Regions from separate parts of the Streptomyces griseiscabiei genome, predicted to be linked through region 2. Evidence: riboswitches for the same ligand, from Rfam matches in the RefSeq annotation. Region 2 holds a riboswitch; each other region holds the start of a gene.

Region 1 (3,267 bases), on a different contig from region 2:
CACGAATCCGCTCTTATTCCGTTCTGCGGGCAGCAGGAAAAATGCCCCACGGAATTCATACGTCTTTGTATACGGCTCCCGTGTTAATGCCGCAGGCTCTGCATGTTTACGGGGTGTTGCGAAGTCCTCACACGGTCGGGGCGCTCCGCCCCGGCGGCCCCGCCCGGAAACCGGAGCCGGTGCGCGGCGGTGGCGCGCTCGGTGTGCAGGGAGGTGATGGTCCGGGCCCGGTCGCTGTCGCCGCGCGCGACGGCGTCCACGATGCCGCCGTGCTCCGCCCAGGACTCCACGGGGTCGGCGGGCGCCTCGACCGCGTACATCCAGGCGATCTTGTGCCGCAGCTGGGCGAGTGTGGAGGTCAGGGCGGGGCTGCCGGACGCCTGTGCGAGCGTTTCATGGAACCAGCCGCCCAGGGAGCGCAGATCGTCGCTGGTGCCCCTCCTGGCCCGCTCCTGGCCCAGTCTGACCAGGCCGCGCAACACCTTGAGGTGCGCCTCCGTACGCCGCTGGGCGGCGCGGGCGGCGCCCAGCGGCTCCAGCAGCATGCGCATCTCCAGCAGGTCCGCGGCCTCCTGCTCGGTCGGCTCGGCGACGCACGCGCCCGCGTGCCGGCGGGTCACCACGAACCCCTCGGCCTCCAGGGTGCGCAGCGCCTCGCGCACGGGGACCCGGCTGACGCCGTACCGGCGGGCGAGCAGTTCCTCGGTGAGACGGCTGCCGCGCTCGTAGACACCCGCGACGATGTCATCACGGATCGCCGTGCATACCGAGTGCGCCGGAATACGCATGACCGACCTCCGCCTTAATCCCCGTGAAACGTCGATGATTGACGTGTCTTCCAGCGACTCTATTGCAGTGAGCCGGAATTTCCGATGGCGCACCGGAATCCAGGGATATTTTTTGGACAGGAGGTGCGTCACAAGAGGTTCGCACAACGAGGAAAGCCCCGGCTCGATGAGCCGGGGCCTCCTGGGAAGCGGTTGGGTCCGTCAGACGTTGACGCCGTGCGAGCGCAGATACGCGGCGGGGTCGATGTCCGAGCCGTACTCGGCCGTGGTCCGGGCCTCGAAGTGCAGATGCGGGCCCGTGACGTTGCCGGTGGCCCCGGAGAGGCCGATCTGCTGGCCCGGGGTGACCCGCTGGCCGACGGAGACGCCGATGGACGACAGGTGGCCGTACTGGGTGTACGTGCCGTCGTCCATCTTGACCACGATGTTGTTGCCGTACGCGCCGCCCCAGCCCGCCTCGACGACGGTGCCGGAGCCGACCGCGAGGACGGCCGTGCCGGACGCGGCGTGGAAGTCGACACCGGTGTGGCTGCCGGAGGACCAGACGGCGCCACCGGTCTTGTAGCCGGTGGAGATGTAGGAGCCGCTGATGGGGGCGACGTAGGTGTTGAGGCGCTCGCGCTCGGCCGCGCGGGCGGCACGGGCCTTGATCTCCTCGCGCTCCTTGGCGGCGGCACGTTCCTGCTCGGCCTTCTCGGCGGCGGCCTTGCGGGCCGCCTCCTGCGCCTGCTTCTTGACCGCGGCGACCTCGGCGGCCTGCTCCTGGGCGGCGGCCTGCGCGTCCACCTGGTCGGCGACCGTGTCGCCGAGGGTGATGATCTGGTTCAGGCCGGTCTGCTCGACGGCGGGCTCCTCCGCGGCGAGCGCGGGGCCGGCCAGGGTGCCGAAGACACCGGTGGTGGTGAGAGCGGCGACGCCCACGTTCCTCGTGGTCGTGCGCTGCACACGGCCGGGACGGCGGTGCTTGCCGGGGGCGCGGGTGAACGCCATGAAGTGGCTGGTCCTTTCCTTCCCTCTCGCCTACCGGGTTAGCTGACGGGTTCGGAGCAGGAAGGTCTCCTACGGCTGCCCCCCGTTTCGCGTCGCTCGCGAAGGGCACCCGATTCACCCCAGGGACTTCGGTGGGTCCCCGGCTCCCCTGGCTCGCGCCATACGGGGACTCGGCGATGACTGTCCGGTGCCGCGGCTGCGGCGAACATCTGACGAACAGCCGGACCGACGCTAAGTGGGCCGTCTTCGAAATAACAAACGGATCACAGGATTTGTTAACTACGCCACAGGTCAGACACACCGCCTCCGCCATCAATACGGACAAACGTGGGCCCTGGTGACTCTTCAGTCACCAGGGCCTCACATGTGCGTGTCTTTCCGCCCGATATCTACTCGGCTTCCACTCGGCCTCTACTCGGCCTCCGCCTGTGCTTCTACTCGGCCGGTACGACGGTGACTTCGCCGATCCCGAGGGCCCTGACCGGCTCCTCGATCTGCGCGGCGTCGCCGACCAGGACGGTCACCAGACGGTCCACCGGGAAGGCGCTCACGGCGGCCGCGGTGGCCTCCACGGTGCCGGTGGCGGCGAGTTGGCGGTACAGCGTCGACTGGTAGTCGTCCGGCAGGTACTGCTCGACCTGGTCGGCCAGCGTGCTCGCCACGGCCGCGGCCGTCTCGAACTTGAGGGGGGCGACCCCGACCAGGTTCTGTACGGCGACGTCGCGTTCGGCGTCCGTCAGGCCCCCGGCGGCCAGGGTGCGCAGGACCGTCCACAGGTCGTCGAGCGCCGGACCGGTGTTCGGGGTGTCCACGGAGCCGCTGATGGCGAGCATCGCGACACCGGAGCCGTCGGGCGCGGAGCGCAGCACCTGGCCGAACGCGCGCACCCCGTAGGTGTATCCCTTCTCCTCGCGCAGGACGCGGTCCAGCCGGGAGGTGAGGGTGCCGCCGAGGCAGTAGGTGCCGAGCACCTGCGCCGGCCACACCCGGTCGTGGCGGTCCGCGCCCACCCGGCCGATGAGCAACTGGGTCTGCACGGAGCCGGGACGGTCCACGATGATCACGCGCCCGGTGTCGTCGGCGCTCACCGCAGGCACGGTGCTCGGCTTGGCCGGGGAGCCGGTCCAGGCGCCCAGGGTGTCGCCGAGCAGCGCGTCGAGGTCGACGTCGGTGAGGTCGCCGACGATCACCGCGGTGGCCGTCGCGGGGCGTACATGCCGCTCGTAGAAGGCGCGTACGGCCGCGGAGTCGATGCCCTCGACGGTCTCCTCGGTGCCCTGGCGGGGCCGGGACATCCGGGAGGTGGCCGGGAACAGTCGGCGGGACAGCTCCTTGGCGGCCCGGCGGCCCGGGCTGGCCGTCTCGTGCGGGATCTCGTCGAGCCGGTTGGCCACCAGCCGCTCGATCTCGCTGTCCTCGAAGGCGGGGGCCCGCAGCGCGTCCGCGAGCAGCCCGAGGGCCTTCTCCAGCCGCGACACGGGCACTTCGA
Region 2 (3,267 bases):
GACGCGTACGCCCTCCAGGACCAGGGGCTCGACACCTACGAGGCGAACGCGGCGCTCGGCCTGCCGGAGGACGCCCGCGACTACACGGCGGCGGCCCAGATGCTGGGCGCCCTCGGCATCGACGAGCTGGACCTGCTCTCCAACAACCCCGACAAGGCGCAGCAGCTCCGCGACCTGGGCGTCGGCGTCCGCCACCGCGTCCCCACGGGCGTCTTCACCACCGCCCACAACGTCCGCTACCTCCGCGCGAAGGTCCTCCAGACCCAGCACACCCTGCCGCTGCCGGAACTGACGGAACTGACGGGCCTGACGGCCGGCTGACCTCCCCCCACCTCACCAACCTCCCCGCGCCCCTCACTAGCCCACTCGGCCCCACCGGCTAGCCCCGCTCCCCGCCCCCGGAAACCCTGTATCCGTGGGGCAGCGAGAGGGGGTGGAGGGTGTGAGGGAGCCGGACGGACGGCGGTTCTCGTACGCCCGTACGCTCGCGCGCGGCCTCCCCGTCCTGCTGATCGCGGTCGGCCTCTTCTACGACCACTTCACGCCGAGCGAGTTCACGGCGGTCCCCTTCTTCACGGCCGCGCCCCTGGTGGCGGCCCCGCTCTACTCGCTGCACGGCACGGTGATCACCGGGCTCGCCTCGGTCGGCGGCATCACGGCCGTACGGACCTACTACGACGACGCGGGCCATGTGGACGCCGTCACCGAGATCGCCACGGTGGCCACCGTCGCCGTACTGGCCGTACTGATCAACCGCCTCGTCCGCCGCAGCGACGCCCGGCTGGCCACCGCCCGGGAGATCGCCGAGGCGGCGCAGCGGGCCGTACTGCCGGTGCCGCAGGAGCGGATCGGCGGGCTGGAGATCGCCGCGCGGTACGAGGCGGCGCAGGCCGGGGCGTCGATCGGGGGTGATCTGTACGCGGTGCAGGACTCGCCGCACGGCGTACGGCTGATCGTCGGCGATGTGCGCGGCAAGGGGCTGGGGGCGGTGTCGGCGGTGGCCGTGCTGATCGGCGCGTTCCGGGAGGCGGCCGAGCAGGAGTCGACGCTCGAAGCGGTGGCCCAGCGGCTGGAACGGGCGCTGGCCCGCGAGGGCACCCGGCGGGAGGCGGCGCGCCGGGACGCGGCGGTGGAGTACGAGGGGTTCGTGACGGCGGTCCTCGCGGAGTTCCCGCACGGCGCCGGCCGCGCCCGGATCGTCAACCGGGGCCATCCGTCCCCTCTGCTGCTGTACGCCGACGGCGCCCTGTGCACGCTGGACGCCCCGCGGCCCGCGCTTCCGCTGGGCATGGAGGACCTGGGCGGCTGGCCCGACCGCGCGGAGGAGACCGACTTCCCGCCCGGCGCCACACTGCTCTGCTACACCGACGGCCTCTCCGAGGCGCGGGACGCGCACGGGGTCTTCTACGACCCGGCCGCGCGCCTGTCGGGACGCACCTTCTCCGTCCCGGGCGCCCTGCTGACGACCCTCGCGGAGGAGGTGGGCCGGCACACGGGCGATCGCACGACGGACGACATGGCCCTCCTGGCGGTCCGCCGCCCCTGACGCACACGTCTCCCGCACACACAGCTCTCTCACATCTCGCACCTCATCGGGGCCGATGTCACCGAGCGTGCTCGTCCGACCGTCCTCCGTATAGGAACTGACGCACCGTCAGAACAACTGTTACTCGTGAGTCACCGCCAACTCGCCCGTTTTCCGCCCCTCATGACCCGTAAAGTCCAGCGCGGAAGCCGGAACGATCATTCGGAACAGCTTGGAATGGAGTACTGACGTCTATTAACGTTCGATAACGCAGCGCGGTCGTCCCAGCCGTCACAAGAGACGGCTCCGTGCTCACGCGCCGAATTCCGCAAGGGAACCGGGGAACCACCACCCTGGGGTGAATCGCACGCAAACCGCCGTGGCAGTACGCACGACCGGTTTACGCGCGTAGGAGACCTTCCTGCTCCGAACCCGTCAGCTAACCCGGTAGGCGAGGAGGAAGGAAGGAGTACGCCCACGTGGCGTCGAACCGGTCCGCGACCGAAGCCCCGTTCGTGCCGACCCAACGCGAAGGCGAGAGCCAGACGTTCGGCTACGGCAGCTACAACAGCGACAACGAGGGCCCCTGGCAGGAGTGGAATCCGAACGAGGAGACCCTCCGCCCCGCTCGCGGTCGGCACCGCGTCGCCAAGAAGAGCGGCGTACTCGCCCGTGGCGGACTGGCCCGCAGCTCCACGGTCCTCGGCGTCGGTGTCATAGCCGCCGTCAGTGGCGCCGGCATGGCCAGCGCGCAGTCCGGCAAGGCCCCGGTCTCCATATCGATGCCCGACATGCCGAATGTCGGCTCGGTCTTCGAGGACGAGGCCGAGGAGCCCGAGCCCGAGGCCTCCAGGTCCCCGCTCAGCAACGCCGGCCTGACCCCCGCCGAATCCGAGCAGGGCACCGCCGACGCCGGTGAGGCGCTGCGCGCCCGCATCATGGCGCAGGCCGAGTCCCAGCAGGACGCCTCCGACAAGGCCGCCGCCGAGGCCGCCCAGACCGCCGCCGCGGACAAGGCCGCCGAGCAGGCCGCCCAGGAGAAGAGGGAGGCGGAGGCCAAGGAGGCCGCCGCCAAGAAGAAGGCGGCCGAGGAGGCCGAGCAGAAGAAGGAAGCCGAGCGCCTGGCCTCGCTCGCCAAGCAGTTCACGCTTCCCACCTCCTCGTACACCCTCACCTCCACCTTCGGCCAGGCCGGCCCCTACTGGTCCTCCGGCTACCACACCGGCCTCGACTTCGCGGCCCCCACCGGCACCCTGATCAAGGCCGTCGGCAGTGGCACGATCACCCAGGCCGGCTACGAGGGCGCCTACGGCTACAAGACCGTCCTCACCCTCGATGACGGCACCGAGATCTGGTACGCCCACCAGTCCTCGATCGGCGTCAGCGTCGGCCAGAAGGTCGCCACCGGCGACGTCATCGGCCGCGTCGGCGCCACCGGCAACGTCACCGGCGCCCACCTCCACATGGAGGTCCACCCCGGCGGCTCCTCCGGCGGCATCGACCCGGCGGCGTGGCTCCGCGGCAAGGGCCTCACCCCGTAACCCGCCCGTACGACGACAGCGACGCCGCGTGGCCTCCCGGAGGCCAAGCGGCGTCGCTGTCGTACAGGCGCTCCCACGGTTTCACGCACCGTTCACGCGACCCCGGAATGCACGCGTCCGCCACGAGGGTTGACGAATGGCATGACCACTTCTTCTCCCTCTTCTCCTCTTCGCAGGCTGGGCACGTCCGACATCGACGTG
Region 3 (3,267 bases), on a different contig from region 2:
TTCAGGGCCTGCGGGAAGCTGATCTTCTCGCGCTGGGAGAGGGCGTCGATCATCGCCTCGGCGCGGTCGCCGATACCGCGCTTGGGCACGTTGAGGATGCGGCGCAGCGGGACGGAGTCCTCCGGGTTGGCGAGGACCCGCAGATACGCGAGGACGTCCCGGACCTCCTTGCGCTCGTAGAAGCGGACGCCGCCGACGACCTTGTACGGCAGGCCGACGCGGATGAACACCTCTTCGAAGACACGGGACTGGGCGTTCGTCCGGTAGAAGACGGCGACGTCACCGGCCTTCGCGTCGCCCGCGTCCGTCAGTCGGTCTATCTCGTCGGCGACGAACTGGGCCTCGTCGTGCTCGGTGTCGGCGACATAGCCGGTGATCCGGGCGCCCGCGCCCGCGTTGGTCCACAGGTTCTTGGGGCGGCGGGACTCGTTGCGCTCGATCACCGCGTTGGCGGCGGAGAGGATCGTCTGGGTGGAGCGGTAGTTCTGCTCCAGCAGGATCGTCGTCGCGTCCGGGTAGTCCTCCTCGAACTGGAGGATGTTGCGGATGGTCGCGCCGCGGAAGGCGTAGATCGACTGGTCGGCGTCACCGACGACGCACAGCTCGGCCGGGGGGACGTCCCACTCGTTGGGCGGGACGTCCACCGGGTGCTCGGAGGTACCGACCAGCTCTCTGACCAGGGCGTACTGGGCGTGGTTGGTGTCCTGGTACTCATCGACGAGGACATGCCGGAAGCGGCGGCGGTAGTGCTCGGCGACGTCCGGGAAGGCGCGCAGCAGATTGACCGTCGTCATGATCAGGTCGTCGAAGTCCAGCGCGTTCGCCTCGCGGAGGCGGGACTGGTACATCGCGTAGGCCTGGGCGAGGGTCTTCTCGAAGCCTCCCCCACTCTCGGCTCCGCTCGACCGGGAGGTGCCCCCAGCGGCCTGGGCGGCGAAGTCCTCCTCGTCGATCAGCTCGTTCTTCAGATTGCTGATCTTGGCGCTGAAGGACTTGGGCGGGAAGCGCTTCGGATCGAGGTCCAGATCACGGCAGACGAGCGCCATCAGCCGCTTGCTGTCGGCGGCGTCGTAGATCGAGAAGGAGGAGGTGAAGCCGAGCTTCTTGCTCTCGCGGCGCAGGATGCGTACGCACGCGCTGTGGAAGGTCATGACCCACATCGCGTGGGCGCGCGGGCCGACGAGCTGCTCGACGCGCTCCTTCATCTCGCCGGCGGCCTTGTTGGTGAAGGTGATCGCGAGGATCTGGCCGGGATGGACCCGCCGCTCGCCGAGCAGATGGGCGATGCGGTGGGTGAGCACCCGGGTCTTGCCGGAGCCGGCGCCCGCGACGATGAGCAGGGGTGATCCGGCATGCACCACGGCCGCACGCTGGTTCTCGTTCAGCCCGTCCAGGAGGGCCGCCGCGTCGATCGCGGGGCGGGGAGCGCCGTCGCGGTAGTACGCGTCACGGTCCGGTGGCGCGTCGAACTTCCCGCCGAACAGATCGTCCGGAAGCGGCTCCGGTACGTGATCGTCCTCGGGCGGCGGCGGGGGTTCCTCCGCGTGGCCGCGGGGGGCCTGGAGGTCCGCCAGGAAGCTGTCGTCAAAGAGGCTGCTCATCGCTCTCCGAGTCTAGGCGCCCCCACTGACAGCGAGAGGCCGCCCCGGGAAGTCCGCACTCGTCCACATCCGCCACACACCGCGACCGCCGTACGACGGTGAGCGAGCGAGCCTACCGCCTCTCGCGTCGAAGAGGCTAAGGTCACGAAAACGTATCGGGCATATCGAACATCAACCTTCACACGGGCCACACGAGTTGGCTAGCTTTTTCCCCAGGACCGTACGACCCAACCGGCGAACGTCGCCGGGCCGCACGGCCTCCGCCGAGTCCGGTACGCCTTACGTGGGCGCCGGAGCCGGGGACCCACCGATCCTCCGGGGTGAATCGGCCCGACCGCCGCACGCGGCAAGGGCCGTAGGGCAAACCTTCCGAAGCTTGCGCCCGAACCCGACAGCTAACTCGGTAGGCGGACAACGGAAGGAGACGCCGAACCATGGCGCCGCACCGCAAGCCGCGTCCGGCCGGCCGGACGCGCGCGGGCATCCGCACCCCCGCCCTCGCCACCGCCGCCCTCACCTCCGTGGCCCTGCTCTCGCAGACCGCCACGGCCGCGCCCTCGACCGACGACAAGCCGAGCCTGGAGGAAGTCGAGAAGAAGGTCGACGACCTCTACCGCGGGGCCGGGGCGGCGACCGAGGGCTACAACGCGGCCAAGGAGAGGACGACCAAGCAGAAGAAGCAGGTCGAGACCCTCCTCGAAGCCGTGGCCAAGCGCCAGGAGAAGCTCAACGACGCGCGGGAGGAGCTGGGTTCGTTCGCAGCGGCCCAGTATCGCGACGGCGCGGCGGCCCCGGACCAGGCCTCGCTGCTGCTCGCGGACAACCCGCAGGACTACTTCGACCAGAACCAGCTGATGGACCGTTTGACGGACCGCCGGCAGGACGCCGTCGACGCGTACGTCACCGAGCAGGCCGAGGCGACGGAGCAGCGCCAGGAGGCGAGCGACGGCCTCGAACAGCTCACCGAGACGCAGAAGACCCTCAAGGCCCGCAAGGCCACGGTCCAGGCGAAGCTGGCCGAGGCCCGCGAACTGCTCTCCACCCTCACCGTCGAGGAGAAGACCCGGCTCGCCGCGATCGAACAGCGCGAGCAGGAGGAGGCCGACCGCAAGGCCGAGGAACTCGCGCGGCAGCAGGCGGCGGCACAGCCGGCCCAGGAGACCCGGGACGACCAGGGAACTCAGGGGAGCCAGGGAACTCAGGGGACGGTCCAGGAGGAGACCTCCACCGGTACGGAGACCTCCACCGGCACCACCACCGAGACCGCCGCCCCGGCCGAGGACTCCACCTACGCCTCGAAGGCCGCCAAGGCCCTCGCCTTCGCCCGCGCGCAGATCGGCAAGCCGTACGTCTGGGGCGCCACCGGCCCCGGCTCCTACGACTGCTCAGGCCTCACCCAGGCCGCCTGGAAGGCCGCCGGCGTCGACCTCCCCCGCACCACCTACGACCAGGCCGGCACCGGGACCACCGTCTCCCTGGCGAACGCCAGGCCCGGCGACCTGATCTTCTTCTACGACAACATCGGCCACGTCGGCCTCTACATCGGCAACGGCATGATGATCCACGCCCCGAAGCCCGGCACGTACGTCCGCGAGGAGTCGGTCTTCTACGACGGCGAGTCGTCGATCCACAGCGTGGTGCGGCCGGCGTAGACCGTCAGGTCCAG

The links. Region 2 has a riboswitch for cyclic di-AMP ahead of J8M51_RS40365 (M23 family metallopeptidase). Riboswitches for the same ligand answer to the same signal wherever they lie in the genome.
Region 1: another riboswitch for cyclic di-AMP. It lies ahead of J8M51_RS21970 (M23 family metallopeptidase); the one in region 2 lies ahead of J8M51_RS40365 (M23 family metallopeptidase).
Region 3: another riboswitch for cyclic di-AMP. It lies ahead of J8M51_RS38710 (C40 family peptidase); the one in region 2 lies ahead of J8M51_RS40365 (M23 family metallopeptidase).

The regions. Positions count from the first base shown of each region.
Region 1 covers NZ_JAGJBZ010000002.1:1,046,139-1,049,405, reverse strand. The annotation lists gene J8M51_RS21975 (GntR family transcriptional regulator) at 84-788, opposite strand; gene J8M51_RS21970 (M23 family metallopeptidase) at 990-1,778, opposite strand; cyclic di-AMP (ydaO/yuaA leader) riboswitch at 1,791-1,964, opposite strand; gene J8M51_RS21965 (M16 family metallopeptidase) at 2,213-3,267, opposite strand, start outside.
Region 2 covers NZ_JAGJBZ010000004.1:208,421-211,687, forward strand. The annotation lists gene J8M51_RS40355 (GTP cyclohydrolase II) at 1-321, shown strand, start outside; gene J8M51_RS40360 (PP2C family protein-serine/threonine phosphatase) at 416-1,546, shown strand; cyclic di-AMP (ydaO/yuaA leader) riboswitch at 1,833-1,994, shown strand; gene J8M51_RS40365 (M23 family metallopeptidase) at 2,005-3,066, shown strand; gene J8M51_RS40370 (aldo/keto reductase) at 3,208-3,267, shown strand, end outside.
Region 3 covers NZ_JAGJBZ010000003.1:1,061,297-1,064,563, reverse strand. The annotation lists gene pcrA (DNA helicase PcrA) at 1-1,601, opposite strand, end outside; cyclic di-AMP (ydaO/yuaA leader) riboswitch at 1,853-2,026, shown strand; gene J8M51_RS38710 (C40 family peptidase) at 2,036-3,253, shown strand; gene J8M51_RS38705 (hypothetical protein) at 3,258-3,267, opposite strand, start outside.